DNA from 3 places in the Rhizobium beringeri genome. Region 2 is predicted to be linked to each of the others. Evidence: riboswitches for the same ligand, from Rfam matches in the RefSeq annotation. Region 2 holds a riboswitch; each other region holds the start of a gene.

Region 1 (5,355 bases), 1.3 Mb from region 2:
GCTGTCACATCCGAGGGACGCGGGCGTTAGCGTGGCTTGAAAAGCGTAGTCAGAACCTCCACTTGTAGCAACAAGTGAGAGTGCCGGCCGGTCCCAAGCGGCCGTGCAGAGAGCCCGGCAACGGGACGATGGAAAGGACATAAAATGACGAAGAAAACGTCTGTAGCGAGCAGCACTGCCTACCCTGTTCTGCCCCTGCGCGACATCGTGGTTTTCCCGCATATGATCGTGCCGCTGTTCGTCGGACGGGAAAAGTCGATCCGTGCGCTCGAAGAGGTCATGGGTTCCGACAAGCAGATCATGCTGGTGACGCAGATCAACGCCAGCGACGACGATCCGGATCCTTCCGCGATCCACAATGTCGGCACCGTGGCGAACGTGTTGCAGCTCTTGAAGCTGCCCGACGGCACCGTGAAGGTTCTGGTGGAAGGTCGCGCCCGCGCCGAGATCGACACCTATACCAGCCGCGAGGATTTCTATGAGGCGCTCGGCCATGTGCTCGAGGAGCCGCATGACGATCCGGTCGAACTGGAAGCCCTGTCGCGTTCGGTCGTCTCCGAATTCGAGAGCTACGTGAAGCTCAACAAGAAGATTTCGCCCGAAGTGGTCGGCGCCGCCAGCCAGATCGACGACTATTCCAAGCTCGCCGATACGGTCGCTTCGCATCTGTCGATCAAGATCACCGAGAAGCAGGAGATGCTGGAGACCACCAGCGTCAAGCAGCGCCTCGAAAAGGCCCTCGGCTTCATGGAAGGCGAGATCTCGGTCCTGCAGGTCGAAAAGCGCATCCGCTCGCGCGTCAAGCGCCAGATGGAGAAGACCCAGCGCGAGTATTACCTGAATGAACAGATGAAGGCGATCCAGAAGGAACTCGGCGACGGCGAGGAAGGCCGCGACGAGATGAGCGAACTGGAAGAGCGCATCTCCAAGACCAAGCTGTCCAAGGAAGCCCGTGAAAAGGCCGATGCGGAGCTGAAGAAGCTGCGCCAGATGAGCCCGATGTCGGCGGAAGCCACCGTCGTGCGCAATTATCTGGACTGGCTGCTCGGCATTCCCTGGGGCAAGAAGTCGAAGATCAAGGCCGACCTCAACAATGCCGAGAAGATCCTCGAAGCCGATCACTTCGGTCTCGACAAGGTCAAGGAGCGCATCGTCGAATATCTGGCCGTGCAGGCCCGTGCCACCAAGATCAAGGGCCCGATCCTCTGCCTCGTCGGTCCTCCGGGTGTCGGCAAGACCTCGCTCGCCCAGTCGATCGCCAAGGCGACCGGCCGTGAGTATGTCCGCATGGCGCTTGGCGGCGTTCGTGACGAAGCCGAAATCCGCGGTCACCGCCGCACCTATATCGGCTCGATGCCCGGCAAGGTCATCCAGTCGATGAAGAAGGCGAAGAAGTCCAACCCGCTCTTCCTGCTCGACGAGATCGACAAGCTCGGCCAGGACTATCGCGGCGATCCGTCCTCGGCCCTGCTGGAAGTGCTCGATCCGGCGCAGAACATGACTTTCATGGACCACTATCTGGAAGTCGAATACGACCTGTCGGATGTGATGTTCATCACGACGGCGAATACGCTGAATATTCCAGCGCCCCTGATGGACCGCATGGAGATCATCCGTATCGCCGGCTACACCGAGGATGAAAAGCGCGAAATCGCCAAGCGGCACCTGCTGCCGAAGGCCATCAAGGAACATGCGTTGCAGCCGGAAGAATTCTCGGTCAGCGACGACGCCCTGATGGCGATCAGCCAGCAGTACACCCGTGAAGCCGGCGTCCGCAACTTCGAACGCGAACTGATGAAACTCGCCCGCAAGGCGGTCACTGAGATCATCAAGGGCAAGACGAAGGCCGTTCATGTGACGGCGGCCAACATCTCCGACTACCTGGGCGTCCCGCGCTTCCGCCATGGCGAAGCAGAGGGCGAGGATCAGGTCGGCGTCGTGACCGGTCTTGCCTGGACGGAAGTCGGTGGCGAGCTGCTGACCATCGAAGGTGTGATGATGCCGGGCAAGGGCCGCATGACGGTCACCGGCAATCTGAAGGAAGTCATGAAGGAATCGATCTCGGCAGCGGCCTCCTATGTCCGCTCGCGCGCTGTCGATTTCGGCATCGAGCCGCCGCGCTTCGACAAGAGCGACATCCACGTGCACGTGCCGGAAGGTGCAACGCCGAAGGATGGCCCCTCGGCCGGCGTCGCCATGGCAACAGCGATCGTCTCGATCATGACCGGCATCCCTGTGGACAGGCATGTCGCCATGACCGGTGAAATCACCCTTCGCGGCCGTGTGCTGCCGATCGGCGGTCTCAAGGAAAAGCTGCTCGCAGCGCTTCGCGGCGGCATCAAGAAGGTGCTGATTCCGGAGGAAAACGCCAAGGACCTGGCGGAGATTCCTGATAACGTGAAGAACAACATGGAGATCATCCCGGTATCCCGCATGGGCGAGGTGATCAAGCATGCGCTGATCCGGCGGCCGGAGCCGATTGAATGGGACGGCACGGTGGAAACGCCGGTCATCACATCGGTCGAAGGCCTCGATGAGACAGGCGCAACCATAGCGCATTGAGTGGCCTTTGCCACATTTATGCCCAATTGGCCCAAAACACGCAAAAAGGCTGGCGGAAACGCCAGCCTTTTTTGTGAAAACGTCATGTAGACGCTTGCTTTTCCTTGATTTGCAGGGCTTTTGGGTTTTCGGCGGGCCTGATGAAACCTATTCTGCGCCTAGCTTACTTTTGAGTCGTTTCATACCATTTAGAAAGGGGTGGAAACATGAACAAGAATGAACTCGTGTCCGCAGTAGCCGAAAAGGCAGGACTGACGAAGTCCGACGCGGCTTCCGCTGTTGACGCGGTTTTCGACGTTGTCCAGGCTGAACTCAAGAACAAGGGCGACATCCGCCTCGCGGGTTTCGGCAGCTTCACCGTTTCTCATCGTGCCGCAACGAAGGGCCGTAATCCGTCGACGGGCGCTGAAGTCGACATTCCGGCTCGCAACGTGCCAAAATTCACGCCCGGCAAGGGCCTGAAGGACGCCGTCAACGGCTGATCTGATATTATCCGTCAGCCGGAAACGAGACCGGTTGTGCAGGATTTGAGAGGGGTTCGGCTTTGCCGGACCCCTTTTGCTTCAGAGCATGATGCCGAAAAGTGTGAGCGGTTTTCGGACGACATCATGCTCTACTTTTTTGATCTGAGAGCACTCTTGCCGCCGCGCGGGCTTTGATCTACGACATTTCCGTTCTCAGGGCGGGGTGAAACTCCCCACCGGCGGTAAGGGTTTCGGCTCGAGCCCGCGAGCGCCTTCCCTTGTGTCCAAGCGGGGGAGGGGTCAGCAGATCCGGTGCGATTCCGGAGCCGAGGGTTAAAGTCCGGATGGAAGAGAATGAGTGTCGGTCGTGCGAAGGGCAGGGATCCGCCATGTCGCTCGTGTCCGTGCCTCATGCGTCCTGATTTATGTTGGTCCCTGTTCTGGATGAAAGACATGAATCAGACTTCCCTTGCAGTCTCGCCGTCCCGGGCCGTTGTCGGTGCACTCTGGATGGTGCTTGCCGGCATTGCTTTTTCGCTTCTCAACGTCGTCACCCAATGGCTGACGATGAAGCTTGCCTTTCCCTCGGCGTCGGCAGCCTTCTGGCAATATGGCTTCGCCTTCCTGTTTTCGCTGCCGTTCCTCAAGAGGCTCGGCCTTGCGGCGATGCGCACGCACTATCCCTGGCGTCACCTCGTGCGCGTCGCGCTTGCCGCGCTCGGTGTCGAGGCCTGGGTCGCCGGCCTTGCCGCCGTACCGATCTGGCAGGCGATCGCACTGGTGATGACCTCGCCCTTCTTCATCATTCTGGGCGCCCGGCTTTTCCTGGGTGAACGCGTCGGCCCGGCTCGCTGGGCAGCGACGGCAGCGGGTTTCACCGGAGCCATGATCATCCTGCAGCCATGGTCGGACGGCTTTGGCTGGGCGGCACTCTTGCCTGTGCTCTCGGCGCTGCTGTGGGGCGCCTCGTCGCTGATCACCAAGAGCCTGACTGGCATTGAACGACCGGAGACGATCACCGTCTGGCTGCTCGTTCTGCTGACGCCGATAAACGGCGGGCTGGCGCTTATGGCAGGTTTTGCAGTACCGACGGGTGCAACACTTGCCCTGTTCCTGCTGGCGGGGCTGCTGACCGCAGCAGCGCAGTATTTCCTGACGCTTGCCTATGCCGCAGCGGATGCCGCCTACGTCCAGCCGTTCGACGATCTGAAGCTGCCGTTGAACGTTCTGGCCGGTTGGCTGTTCTTTGGCTACGCGCCGGCGGGTTACCTCTGGCTGGGAGCGGCTCTCATCCTGTCTGCTTCGCTCTTCATCATGCGAAACGAGATGCGCAGAGAGCGCAAACCAGCCTGACGCGCTCAGGTACAAAATGTCGCATCTGTCATGCCTCTGTCATGCCGCTCCCGCAGAAAACTCCTGTTTCGAATGTTCGACACATTGGGGGATTTCATGACAATTTCATCGCGCAAGGCAGCGCTCGCTGCCGCGCTTCTCGCATCCGTCGCCTTTCCGGCCACGGCCGAACCGGTTTTCAACCGCGTCGCTTCCTTTCCGGTTGCGCAGAACCTGCCGGCTGACAAGGACAAGCTTTCGGTGAGCTCCGCCGAAATCATCTCAGCGACCGACGACGGCAACACGCTGATCTATAGCGACAGCCCGCTCGGCGCGATCGGCTTCATCGACATTACCGATGCCAAGGCTCCGAAGGCCGGCGGTGCGGTGATGATGGACGGCGAGCCGACATCGGTCACCTCCAGCGCCGGCAAGGCGCTCGTTGCCATCAACACCTCCGAAAGCAAGGCGAAGCCCTCGGGCCGTCTCGCGATCGTCGACGTAGCGACCAAGAAGATCGAAAACAGCTGCGATCTCGGCGGCCAGCCGGATTCGATCGCCCTCAACAAGGACAAGACGCTCGGCACCATCGCGATCGAAAACGAGCGCGACGAAAAGGTCAATGACGGCAAGATCCCGCAAATGCCGGCTGGCGACCTCGTCGTCTTCCAGGTCAAGAACGGCACCGTCGATTGCGGCACCATCAAGCACGTCGCGCTGGCCGGGCTTGCCGGCGTCGCTCCTGAGGATCCGGAACCGGAATTCGTCGCCTTCAACGGCCTGAACGAGATTGCCCTGACATTGCAGGAGAACAACGAAATCGTCATCATCGACGCCAACACGGCTGAAGTGAAGACGCATTTCTCCGCCGGCAGCGTCGATCTCACGGGCATCGACACCAAGCGTGACGGCGCCCTGAAATTCTCAGGCGAAGCCAAGGGTGTGCTACGCGAGCCCGACGCCGTGAAGTGGCTGGACGACAACCGCCTCGTCGTCG
Region 2 (5,355 bases):
AGCAGACGGCGCAGTTGAAGAAGCTTGGCGATTTGTTTGGCAAGGCCGGCCGCGTCCAATTGGCTCAAGTGAACGTCTCGGAGATCGACCGCATCCAGATTGACCGTGGTCTCGCCTTCATCGGCGACATCGACATGCGGATCAAACAGTCGGAAGCGACGATCCGGGCGATGACCAAGGCCAATGCCAACGTCAAGCTGTTGAAGACGATCCCCGGCATCGGCGAGTTCTTCGCCCGGCTGATCGATGCGGAGATCGACAACATATCGCGGTTCCGCCACCCGAAGAAGCTTGCCGCCTATGCCGGGCTTGTGCCGTCGACCTATTCCTCCGGCGGCAAGACCTTCCACGGCAAGATCATCAAGCAGGGCAACAAGTGGCTGCGCTGGGCCTTCGTCGAGGCGGTAACACCTGCCATCGCCAGCGATCCGCAGCTGCGCGCCCAATACGAGCATCTGAAGATCAAAGGAGTAAACAAGGCGCGGGTTGCCATCGCGCGCAAGCTTTTGACGATCGCCTTCCAGATCCTGCGTGACCAGCGCGCCTACGAGCCGCGCGGCACCGCCACCATGGAAGGCGCGTCGACGATATCCCGGTTGTCCTGATGGCAGTCTAGCGAGCCCGGCAGGACTGGGCTGCGCTTCTCAAGGAGAATGGGAAACCGGGAGCCGAACGCCACTCTGTGACCGAAGCCCCAGGCATCAGGTCACGCATTGGAGACTGGTTCAAGAACCGAAGGACAGCAAAGCGATCTGTCCGGCGGAAAGAGAGACTTTGCCGATCGGTGCGAATGCCGGTCAAAACTTAACCGAACCCAAGGAAAAGCCGCCAAATGGTGGTGTTCTGCCCCTTGCGTTCTTTCATTGGAGACTGTCATGTCCACCATCAGATACCGCACCACCGACGTCGATGGCTTCAAGATCTTCTATCGTGAGGCAGGTTCGCCGGATGCTCCGAAGCTGCTTTTGCTGCACGGCTTTCCGAGCGCCGGCCACATGTTCCGCGACCTGATTCCGCTGCTGGCCGACCGCTTCCACATCGTCGCGCCCGATCTTCCGGGCTTCGGACAATCCGACCTGCCGGCGCGGCCTGCCACCTTCGACGGGATCGCGGCGACGATCGACCGCTTCACCGAAATCGTCGGCTTCGACCGTTACGCCGTCTATGTGTTCGACTACGGCGCACCGACGGGCTTCCGCCTCGCCGTGAAGCATCCCGATCGGATCACGGCGATCATCTCACAGAACGGCAATGCCTATGTCGAGGGCTTGAGCGACGGCTGGAACCCGATCCAGGCCTATTGGGAGGACGCCTCCGAGGAGAACCGCAATGCGCTGAAAGCGATGCTCCAGCCGGAGGCGACGATCTGGCAATATACCCACGGCGTCGCCGATCCGACCACGGTTTCGCCCGATGGCTATTCGCTCGACAATTTCTATCTGGCCCGGCCTGATGTTGAGGATGTGCAGCTTGATCTTTTCGGCGACTACAAGAGCAATGTCGCGCTCTACCCTGCCTTCCAGGAGTATTTCCGCACCCACAAGCCGCCGTTCCTGGCCGTGTGGGGCAAGAACGATCCGTTCTTCCTGCCGCCCGGCGCCGAAGCCTTCAAGCGCGATAATCCCAATGTGGTCGTCCGCTTCCTCGACACCGGCCATTTTGCGCTGGAAACGCACGCCGCCGAGATCGCGGCCGCGATCCGCGATTTTCTGGCCCGCTGACGGAAAACCCGGCCACGGCCCTCCGGAAGGGGGGCCGTGGCTCTCGCCAACAGGAGATCTGCCATGTCGAACTCAGTAGCCATCATTACCGGCGCCAGCCAGGGCATCGGCCAGGCAACGGCGCTGCGCCTGGCGCGCGATTTTTCGGCGCTGGTGCTGGTCGCCCGCAACCGCGCCAACCTTGAGGAGACCGCGCAAGCGGTGAGGGCGGTCGGCGCGCAGGCCCTCGTCATCGGCGCCGACCTTGCTGAGCCGGCGGCGGCGCAGGCCGTGGTCGATCAGGCGCTCGGTGCCCTCGGCCGCATCGATGCGCTGCTTAACATCGCCGGCGCGGTGCCGCAGATCGATCTTTTCGAAATGACCGACGCCCAGTGGGAGGGCGGACTGGCTCTGAAGCTGCATGGCGCGCGGCGCCTGACGATCGCGGCATGGCCGCCGTTGAAAGAGACCAAGGGCTCCGTCGTCCTGATGTCGGGCAATTCGGCGGTATTTCCGAAGGCACCCTATGCAGCGGTCGGAACGATCAATGCCGCCATTGTGGCGCTGGCCAAGGCCTTTTCCGATCGCGGTATCGCCGATGGCGTGCAGGTCAACAGCGTACTGCCCGGTCCCGTCATGACCGGCCGGCGCCGTTCCTATCTCAAGCACTGGGCGCCGCTGCACGGCCTGACCGTAGAAGAGGCGACCGCCAATTTCCCCGAGCAAGCAGGCATCGCCCGCTACGGCGAACCGGAGGAAATCGCCGAGCTGATGGCGTTCCTGGTATCGCCGGGCGCCCGCTGGATGACCGGCTCGACGCTGCGCATGGATGGCGGCGAGGTGAAGTCGATCTGATGTGGGCGACGGCGGGATTGCCCGCCGTCTTCATCGCCTGTTGTTCTTCTGCTCGTCGAGCCGCTGTCACGCGGCAAGAGCGGCGCGGGTTTTGCCGATCGTCAGAGCCGCCTTTGCTGCTTCACGGCCCTTCTCGACGAAATGTGCGCGGTAGATCTGCTTGTGGTGCTCGGTTTCCTGATACTGATGCGGCGTCAGCGACACGGAAAGTACCGGTACGCCCGTATCCATGCCGGCGCGCATCAGCCCATCGACGACGGCCTGGGCGACGAATTCGTGGCGGTAGATTCCGCCGTCGACGACGAAGGCCGCGGCAATGACGGCGCCGTAACGCCCGGTTGCCGCAAGATCGCGGGAGAGCAGCGGCATCTCGAATGCGCCGGGAACATCGAACACGTCGACCTGCTCGGGCGGAACGAGCTGGTAGAAACCATCAAGGGCGCGGTCGACGATGTCGGCGTGCCAGCTGGCTTTGACGAAGGCGTAGCGGGTGGGTGTCACGGTAATCTCCTTTGGCGAACAGACACATCACCCAAGGCGATCACGAACGTTCCCGACAGCCGCAAGGGCGGCAGGAACGCACGTTCTCTTTCATCCGGACTATGACCGTCGGCTCAGGCATCTCACCTGATCTGCTGACCCTTCCTGAGAAGGCGCTCGCGGGCTCGCAATCAAAATTGCATACCGCCGGTAGGGACTTTCACCCCGCCCTGAGAACGGCGCGAACAATAGGGGGAAGGCGACTGGCTGGCAATAGGTCGAAATGCTTTCGCGGCCGGAGCTGGATCAGGGCTCCGCAAGCGGCGATTTCGCTCGTTTGTCGATGGCGACGGGCAATCCCTCTTGCGGAGGAGGAGCTTGCGCCTACATGCTCTCTGTGAGGACATCCACGTCAGAAGCACGACAAGACAGGACGCGCTGTCTCCGCCTGGGCGGGGCCGTGACAACCATGGGAGAGAGTGATGCCAGAATCTTTCGTCGTTCACCGCGAGGCGCATATCGCGGCGCCGCCGGCTGCGGTGTTTGCACTGATGACCGATCCGGAGAAGATCCTGCGCTGGATGGGAACAGAAGCGCAGGTCGAGCCGCAGCCCGGCGGGCTCTATCTCGTCAACGTCACCGGCGCCCGCTTTGCACGCGGCTCGTTTCGTGAGGTGGTGCCGGTTCATCGCCTTGCTTACAGCTTCGGCTGGGACGGCAGCGAAGTGGTGCCGCCAGGGTCGAGCTTGGTCGAGATCGACCTGATCGAGCAGGGAGGCGGAACGCTGCTGCGGCTCACCCATAGCGGCCTGCCCAGCGCCGACCAATGCGCCGGCCATGCGGAAGGCTGGGCGCATTACCTCGAGCGGCTGACCGAAGTCGCCGCCGGGCGTGATCCAGGTCCCGACCCTTTTTACGGCAGGACGTAGCCCGGCTTTTCCACCTTCGACATCGCGCGCTGCCAGAACAGGATGATTTTAGACTGGATCAACCCAAAGTCTGAATCCTGTTCTAAATTAAAGAGTTAGAGCACGATTTCGTCCGAAACCGCTCACATTTTTCGGCATCACGCTCTAGCGCCAAACATGAACGCGCAGTTCATCTCCAGTTCAATTTAGCGGCCATAAAGTAGGGGCGGCTGGATTGAAATGGAGTTCTCGATGAAAGCACTTTCTATCGCGGCTGCCTTGCTCGTTGGCGGCCTCTCGATCGGTACCGCGGAGGCGATGCCGATGGGGACAATCAAAGTCCAGAGCAACGTCACAAAGGTCGACTACGCCTGCGGTCGCGGATGGCATCTGACGCGCTGGGGTGAATGCCGGCGAAACTGGAGACGCCCGCCGCCGGTAGCTTTCTACGGTGGTCCGCCCCGCTGGGGTTGGGAGCGGCGTCACCGGGATTGGGATGGCCCGCGCTGGCGCCATGAGAGGCGCTGGGATCGCGACCGGCGTTGGCGGGATGATGACTAAAGGTCTCGCTTAGATGTAAATGGACGAAGGCCGGAGCGATTTTCGCCCGGCCTTTTCTCATAAAACAGCTTCGCCGACGCTGACAGCCAGCGTTCTTGCGATTTGCCCGAGAGGGTCAGATCCTGCTGACGAGCCAGTGCGTGTCGTCGATCAATTCCTCGAGCTCGACGGGATCCTTGACGCCGAATTCGAACCATTCGACGAGTTCTTTCGCCTTGCGGCTGCTTTCCTCCGCCGTCAGCTCGACCTGATACCTTTCGCACCATCGCCGAAGGATCGACGTCAGCAGCGTCATGTCATTCCCATCCAGCGGATCTTTTGGCCAGAATATCGTGCCCATCGCACCCCTCAATCACACGATGACGAACGGCCCTATAATGGAATCAAAGTCGCGCAAGTTTAAAGTGTTTATTTTTTGTTTTCCACCGCAGTGGATGGTTTTTCGACAGGGGAGTGGACGCACTTTTGGGGTGACAGGTTGAGTCGATGGGAATGTCCTCACGGACACCCGTGGCGTGTCCTGATGAACGTGCAGGATATCTGCTTGTCGAACCCGGGATGACCGCAAGCGGTCACTCCGGGGATGTCCTTGCGGCTGCCCCGGTGAGCGTGCGATGTTAAGCTATGGATCTGCCGTCCCCCCTTGCCTGGCTGGTTGACGAGGCCGGCGCCTCGCCTGGTCCCGAACGGTTTCTGGCCGAACTCGGGCGCAGGCTGCTGGCCGATGGCCTGCCGCTTTCCGGCGGCGCGCTGACCCTTTCGGTGCCGCATCCGATCATAGCGCGGCGCACCTGGCTGTGGCGCGCCGAGACCGGTGCTGTCATCGAGGCGTTAGCCTTTGCCGCGGCTCC
Region 3 (5,355 bases), 420 kb from region 2:
AACTCCGTCACCAGTCGGACGGCGAGCCCCGTCTTGCCTGAGTTCTTCCAGCCGGCGATGCCGAAAATTTTCGGTGCAGTCATCCGCGAAGGGCCTCCAGCCAGCGTTCCGCCTCGACGAGATCGTCGGGCGTGTTGATGTTGAAGAAGGGATCGAGCAGGCTGGCGCGGGTCGGATGCAGCGGAAACGCCACTTCCGTAACGTCATGCCGTAACAGGAAGTCGCGTACGCGGCGCTTCTCGTCGGTGGCGATCCAGGCTCCGAGATCGGCGGCCAGCGTCACCGGCCAGAGCCCGAAGACCGAATGGCTGCGGCCCTCGGAGGCGGCAATGGCGATCTGCGACGGGTGCTCGATCGCTGCCGCCAGCCGGACGACGAGATCGGCCGGGAAGAACGGGCAATCCACCGAGACGGTGACAACATGGGTGATCGAGGGTAGGCCGGCGGCATAGACCATGGCGGCATGGATGCCGGCCATCGGTCCGGCCTTGCCGCGAAATCGGTCGGGAACGACAGGCACGCCCTCGGCGGCGGCATCGGCATTGACGGCAACGAGCGGGGTCTGCTGCGAGAGGCGGGTCAGCACATGATGGAGCAGGCTCTCGGCCCCGAGCATCACGCCTGCCTTGTCGCGGCCCATGCGTTGCGAGCGGCCGCCGGCCAATACAACGCCTGCTATATCAGATCTGTCGAGCGAGAATTCAGCCATCATCCTTCCTCAGACCGGCGCGCGCGGGGCGGATTCCTGCGCGATCGGCGACACACGGCGCTTGGCCTCACGATAGAATGTATAGAGCCCTGAGGCGATGACGATCGCAGCCCCGACGAGCGTCCAGCTGTCAGGCACTTCGGCGAAGAAGAGGAAGCCGAGCAGGGAAGAAAAGATCAGGCTGGTATAGCGGAACGGTGCGACGAAGGAGATTTCGCCGGTGCGCATGGCGAGGATGACCGACTGGTAGCCGACGAGCACCAGCACCGATGCGAGCACGAGATGCCCAAGCGCGTTAGCGCTGACCGGCTGCCAGCCGCCGAGCACCGGGATGAGCAGCGCGCCGAAGAAGGAGGCAGATATGGCGGTGATGACGGTTATCATCAGCGAGGGAATCTCCGGGCTAATGCTCCGGGTGGCGAGATCGCGGCCGGCCGTCGTCAGCACCGCGGCGACGCAGAGCAGGGCAGCGGCGGTGAATCCATCGGGGCCGGGACGGATAATGATCATCACGCCGACGAGGCCGACGAGGATTGCCGACCAGCGCCGCCAGCCGACCGGCTCGCCGAAGAACAGCGCAGCCCCGAAGGTAACGACCAGCGGCAGCGACTGCAGGATCGCCGAAGCATTGGCGATCGGCATCATGCCGAGCGCGGTAATATAGGTGACGGCGGAGAGTGTTTCGCAGATGATCCTGAAGATGATCATCGGCTGCAGCATGATGCGCCAGGAACGCAGCGCGCCCATTTTCCAGGCGATCAGATAGACAAGCAGGCTGGTGAAGAGGCCGCGCAGGAACATGATCTCGCCGGCGTTCATATAGGCGATCACCGATTTGGATAGAGCGTCGCTTGCAGAAAAGCCGGCCATCGCCATGCTCATATAGATGGCGCCCTCAGTATTGCGTGACCGCGGCATGAAGAGATTCCCGTTACCTGTGCGCCCCTTTTAGTCGCGAAGATGCATGAAGGGAATCGGATGAATGTCACACCAGCCATAAATCGATGATGCGGTGCACAATGGCGCTGATGTCAACGCAGGCGTGTGGGTGGAAGTCCCGACAAATCCCCGTTTTATAAAGTGAATTCCGATATTTCCGATGCCGCAATCAAGGCGTCGATGAGGACGCGCCGTCGCGCTGCCGGTTCGGCCATAGGCGTTTTTCTCTTCATGCGCGGGAAACGGGTGGCCGCATCGCCTGATGTTTGAGCATCTCAGATCTCGCAACAACCCAGGAGAGACCGAAATGACACTTCTCAACGACAAGATCGCAATCATCACCGGCGCAAGCTCCGGCATCGGCCGCGCGGCGGCGAAACTCTTTGCGCGGCAAGGCGCCAAGCTTGTGGTCACCGGCCGGCGACAGGACGCGCTCGATGCGGTCATCGCGGAAATTGAGGCGGAGGGTGGTCAGGCCGTCGCCATATCAGGCGATGTCAGGGACGAGGCGCTGCAGGCAAGGCTCGTCGAGACGGCAGTCTCGCGTTTCGGCCGGCTCGACATCGCCTTCAACAATGCCGGCATCCTCGGTGAGATGGGGCCGGTCGCCGGGCTGTCGGTGGAGGGCTGGCGCGAGACGATCGAGACCAATCTCACCGCCGCCTTCCTCGGCGCCAAGCACCAGTCGGCGGCGATGGGAAAAGGCGGCGGATCGCTGATCTTCACCTCGACTTTCGTCGGCCACACCGTCGGCATGCCTGGCATGGCCGCCTATGCGGCGAGCAAGGCGGGGCTGATCGGCTTCGTGCAGGTACTCGCCGCTGAACTCGGAGCGCAGAAGATCCGCGTCAACGCACTGCTTCCCGGCGGCACCGACACACCCGCCAGCATCACCAACGCGCCTGATGCCACGCCGGAAGTGCTCGCCTTCGTCGAGGGATTGCATGCGCTAAAACGCATGGCGCAACCCGAAGAGATCGCCAATGCGGCGCTTTTCCTCGCCTCCGACATGTCGAGCTTCGTGACCGGCACGGCGATGCTGGCGGATGGTGGGGTTTCGATCAGCCGGACATAGGGCGGGCAAGGGAAGGCGCCGTCAGGGTCATCACTGTGGTACGCTCTTTGTTGCGGCGGGCTATGCCGCCGCAACAAAAGCATCGATCAGGCGACTTCGCGTATGTCTCTTTCGGCCTGGCGGTCGAGGTAGGCGACCAGATCCTCGATGGTGACGAGGGGGAGGTTGTGGCGTTCGGCGAAGAGCGTGAGTTCGGGCAGGCGGGACATGGTTCCGTCGTCGTTGGCGACTTCGCAGATGACGCCGGCGGGGATCCTTCCGGCGAGGCGGGCGAGATCGACGGCGGCTTCGGTGTGGCCGGGGCGGCCAAGCACGCCGCGGGGGTTGGCGCGGAGCGGAAAGATGTGGCCGGGGCGGGCGAATTCGTCAGGCTTTGCGCGATCGTCGACGAGGGCGCGGACGGTGGCGGCACGGTCCGCCGCAGAAATGCCCGTCGTCGTGCCCTTGAGATAATCGACCGAGACCGTGAAGGCAGTTTTGTGCGATTCCGTGTTGTTGGGTACCATCAGCGGAATATCGAGCGCATCGAGACGCTCGCCTTCCATGGCGATGCAAACGAGACCGCGGGCGTGGGTCATCATGAAAGCGATTGTCTCCGGAGTGACGGCATCGGCCGCGACCACGATATCGCCTTCATTTTCCCGGTTCTGGTCGTCGACGACGACGACCATCTTGCCGCTGGCAATGGCTGTTATGGCATCTTCAATTGTTGCGATAGTCATGCTGTCTGGCCTTTCAAGGGTTATGTCAGCGGGCTGACATGGTCTGCTCGGCTCAATCCGTGAGCGAGCCTTCTGCCCTTGGGCGAACAAACGTCAGCCGACTCCAGGATGGAGTGCGACTGCCCGTGTTGTCCTCTTCCATCCGGACTATACCGTCGGCTCCGGCATCTCACCGGATCTGCTGACCTTCCAGCAATTCAAAGTGCTACAGCGTCTTTTGCGCGTCTGAAAGACGCGCGGCGCTGTAGTGCCGGAAGCGCTCGCGGGCTCCAGGATTGCTCCTGATACCGCCGGTGGGGAATTACACCCCGCCCTGAGAACATTTCAAAGATAGGATCAAAAACAGGCGGATGGCAAGGTCAGTCGACCGGGCAAAAATGCAAAGCTGCCCTAACGCCGATGGACACACTGTTCACACGGAGGCGACGACCGGGTCGCCTTCCGCGCTTGGTTGGTGGTTTGATCCTTCCATGCAGGTCGCCCAAAACCACTGCGCACTGTTGGGCGACCTGCATCAGGACATGATCAGGCCGCCGTCGACATTGATCGTCTGGCCGGTGATATAGGCGGCGTCATCGCTGGCGAGGAAGGTGACCAGGCCGGCGACGTCTTCGCCGGAGCCGGCCCGTTTCATCGGGATGCCCTCGACCCATTCCTTCATCAGCTCGCCGGGGGCGTAGTTGCCGAGCAGCTTGCCCCAGGCCTGGTCGTTATAGGCCCACATGTCGGTCTCGATGATGCCGGGGCAGAAGGCGTTGACGGTGATTTTCTCGGTTGCGACTTCCTTGGCCAGGCTCTGGGTGATGCCGACGACGCCCATTTTCGAGGCGGCATAATGCGGCGTGAAGATGAAGCCGTCGCGGGCTTGGCCGGAGGCGGTGTTGATGATGCGGCCGCCGCGCTTGTGCTTGCGCATTCTTGATATCGCCTCCTGGGCGCAGAGGAAGACGCCCTTGGTGTTGACGGCCATGACTTTGTCCCACTCGTTTTCGGTCAAGTCCTCGACCCGGGCGATGGTGATGACGCCGGCATTCTGGATCGAGACGTCGACCGCGCCGAATTCTTTCTCGGCGGCATCATAGAGTGCAATGACGCTTGCCTTGTCGGTGACATCGCCCACGAATGAGATCGCCTTGCCGCCTTCGGCCCGGATCTGTTCGGCAACGCTATGGACCAGGTCCTCATTGGCCGAGACGACGAGATTGGCGCCCTCGCGCGCAAAACGTTTTGCGATGGCGGCGCCGATGCCGCGGCTACCCCCAGTAATGACGACAGTCTTCTGCTCAAAGCGTTTCATGCTCTTTCCTTGTCCGTCGATAAACAGCAAATCTGGGTGCGACCTACCATGCGATCATTATTGGATCTCAACCGGTTGTCGCGAATTCAAGCAGTCTTTAGCGCCGATGACGACGTCCGAGCCCGCCGCCCGTTCGACAGCCCGTTCGATCGGCGTGAAGGGCGGGCAGACGACGATATCGCACGCCGTCATGCCCGTTAGTCCCTTCAGCGCCTCGATCTCAGCCAGGGAGGAAGCGAGACCGGTCACTTTCCAGCGGCGGCAATGAGCTTTCTCATCGCATCACCAGCAGCAGAAACCGCCGTCGACGAGAAGATCGACGCCGGTCACGAAACTTGCCGCATTCGACAGCAGGAACACCGCCGGGCCTACCATCTCGTCCACCGCTGCCATGCGCTGCATCGGCGTCTGCTCTTCGAAGAGCTTGGTCTGGTGGACCATCTCCGGACGGGTGTTCATGGGCGTTGCCGTGTATCCGGGGGAGATGGTGTTGACGCGAATGCCGCGGTCGACCCATTCCATCGCCATGGACTTCGACATATGGATCACGCCGGCCTTGGAGGCGTTATAGTGCGCTTGGCTCAGCCCGCGGTTTACGATCACACCCGACATG

Evidence for each region. A riboswitch is a leader RNA that binds a small molecule or an ion and turns the genes downstream of it on or off. The one in region 2 is predicted to bind FMN.
Region 1: linked by a shared signal. The riboswitch ahead of ribN (riboflavin transporter RibN) and the one ahead of ELH03_RS13415 (6,7-dimethyl-8-ribityllumazine synthase) in region 2 are both predicted to bind FMN.
Region 3: linked by a shared signal. The riboswitch ahead of ribB (3,4-dihydroxy-2-butanone-4-phosphate synthase) and the one ahead of ELH03_RS13415 (6,7-dimethyl-8-ribityllumazine synthase) in region 2 are both predicted to bind FMN.

What each region holds. Positions count from the first base shown of each region.
Region 1 is NZ_SILG01000001.1:1,317,744-1,323,098, forward strand. Features, by position in the region: gene lon (endopeptidase La) at 145-2,562, shown strand; gene hupB (DNA-binding protein HupB) at 2,769-3,044, shown strand; FMN riboswitch at 3,232-3,386, shown strand; gene ribN (riboflavin transporter RibN) at 3,471-4,379, shown strand; gene ELH03_RS06795 (esterase-like activity of phytase family protein) at 4,476-5,355, shown strand, end outside.
Region 2 is NZ_SILG01000001.1:2,644,425-2,649,779, reverse strand. Features, by position in the region: gene ELH03_RS13430 (IS110 family RNA-guided transposase) at 1-605, shown strand, start outside; gene ELH03_RS13425 (alpha/beta fold hydrolase) at 876-1,721, shown strand; gene ELH03_RS13420 (SDR family oxidoreductase) at 1,785-2,555, shown strand; gene ELH03_RS13415 (6,7-dimethyl-8-ribityllumazine synthase) at 2,622-3,056, opposite strand; FMN riboswitch at 3,135-3,277, opposite strand; gene ELH03_RS13410 (SRPBCC family protein) at 3,518-3,964, shown strand; gene ELH03_RS13405 (GCG_CRPN prefix-to-repeats domain-containing protein) at 4,196-4,504, shown strand; gene ELH03_RS13400 (hypothetical protein) at 4,620-4,844, opposite strand; gene ELH03_RS13395 (adenylate/guanylate cyclase domain-containing protein) at 5,129-5,355, shown strand, end outside.
Region 3 is NZ_SILG01000001.1:2,219,962-2,225,316, reverse strand. Features, by position in the region: gene mobB (molybdopterin-guanine dinucleotide biosynthesis protein B) at 1-83, opposite strand, end outside; gene mobA (molybdenum cofactor guanylyltransferase MobA) at 80-709, opposite strand; gene ELH03_RS11220 (DMT family transporter) at 719-1,627, opposite strand; gene ELH03_RS11215 (SDR family oxidoreductase) at 1,956-2,723, shown strand; gene ribB (3,4-dihydroxy-2-butanone-4-phosphate synthase) at 2,810-3,445, opposite strand; FMN riboswitch at 3,572-3,770, opposite strand; gene ELH03_RS11205 (glucose 1-dehydrogenase) at 3,960-4,742, opposite strand; gene ELH03_RS11200 (hypothetical protein) at 4,800-4,991, opposite strand; gene ELH03_RS11195 (SDR family oxidoreductase) at 5,025-5,355, opposite strand, start outside.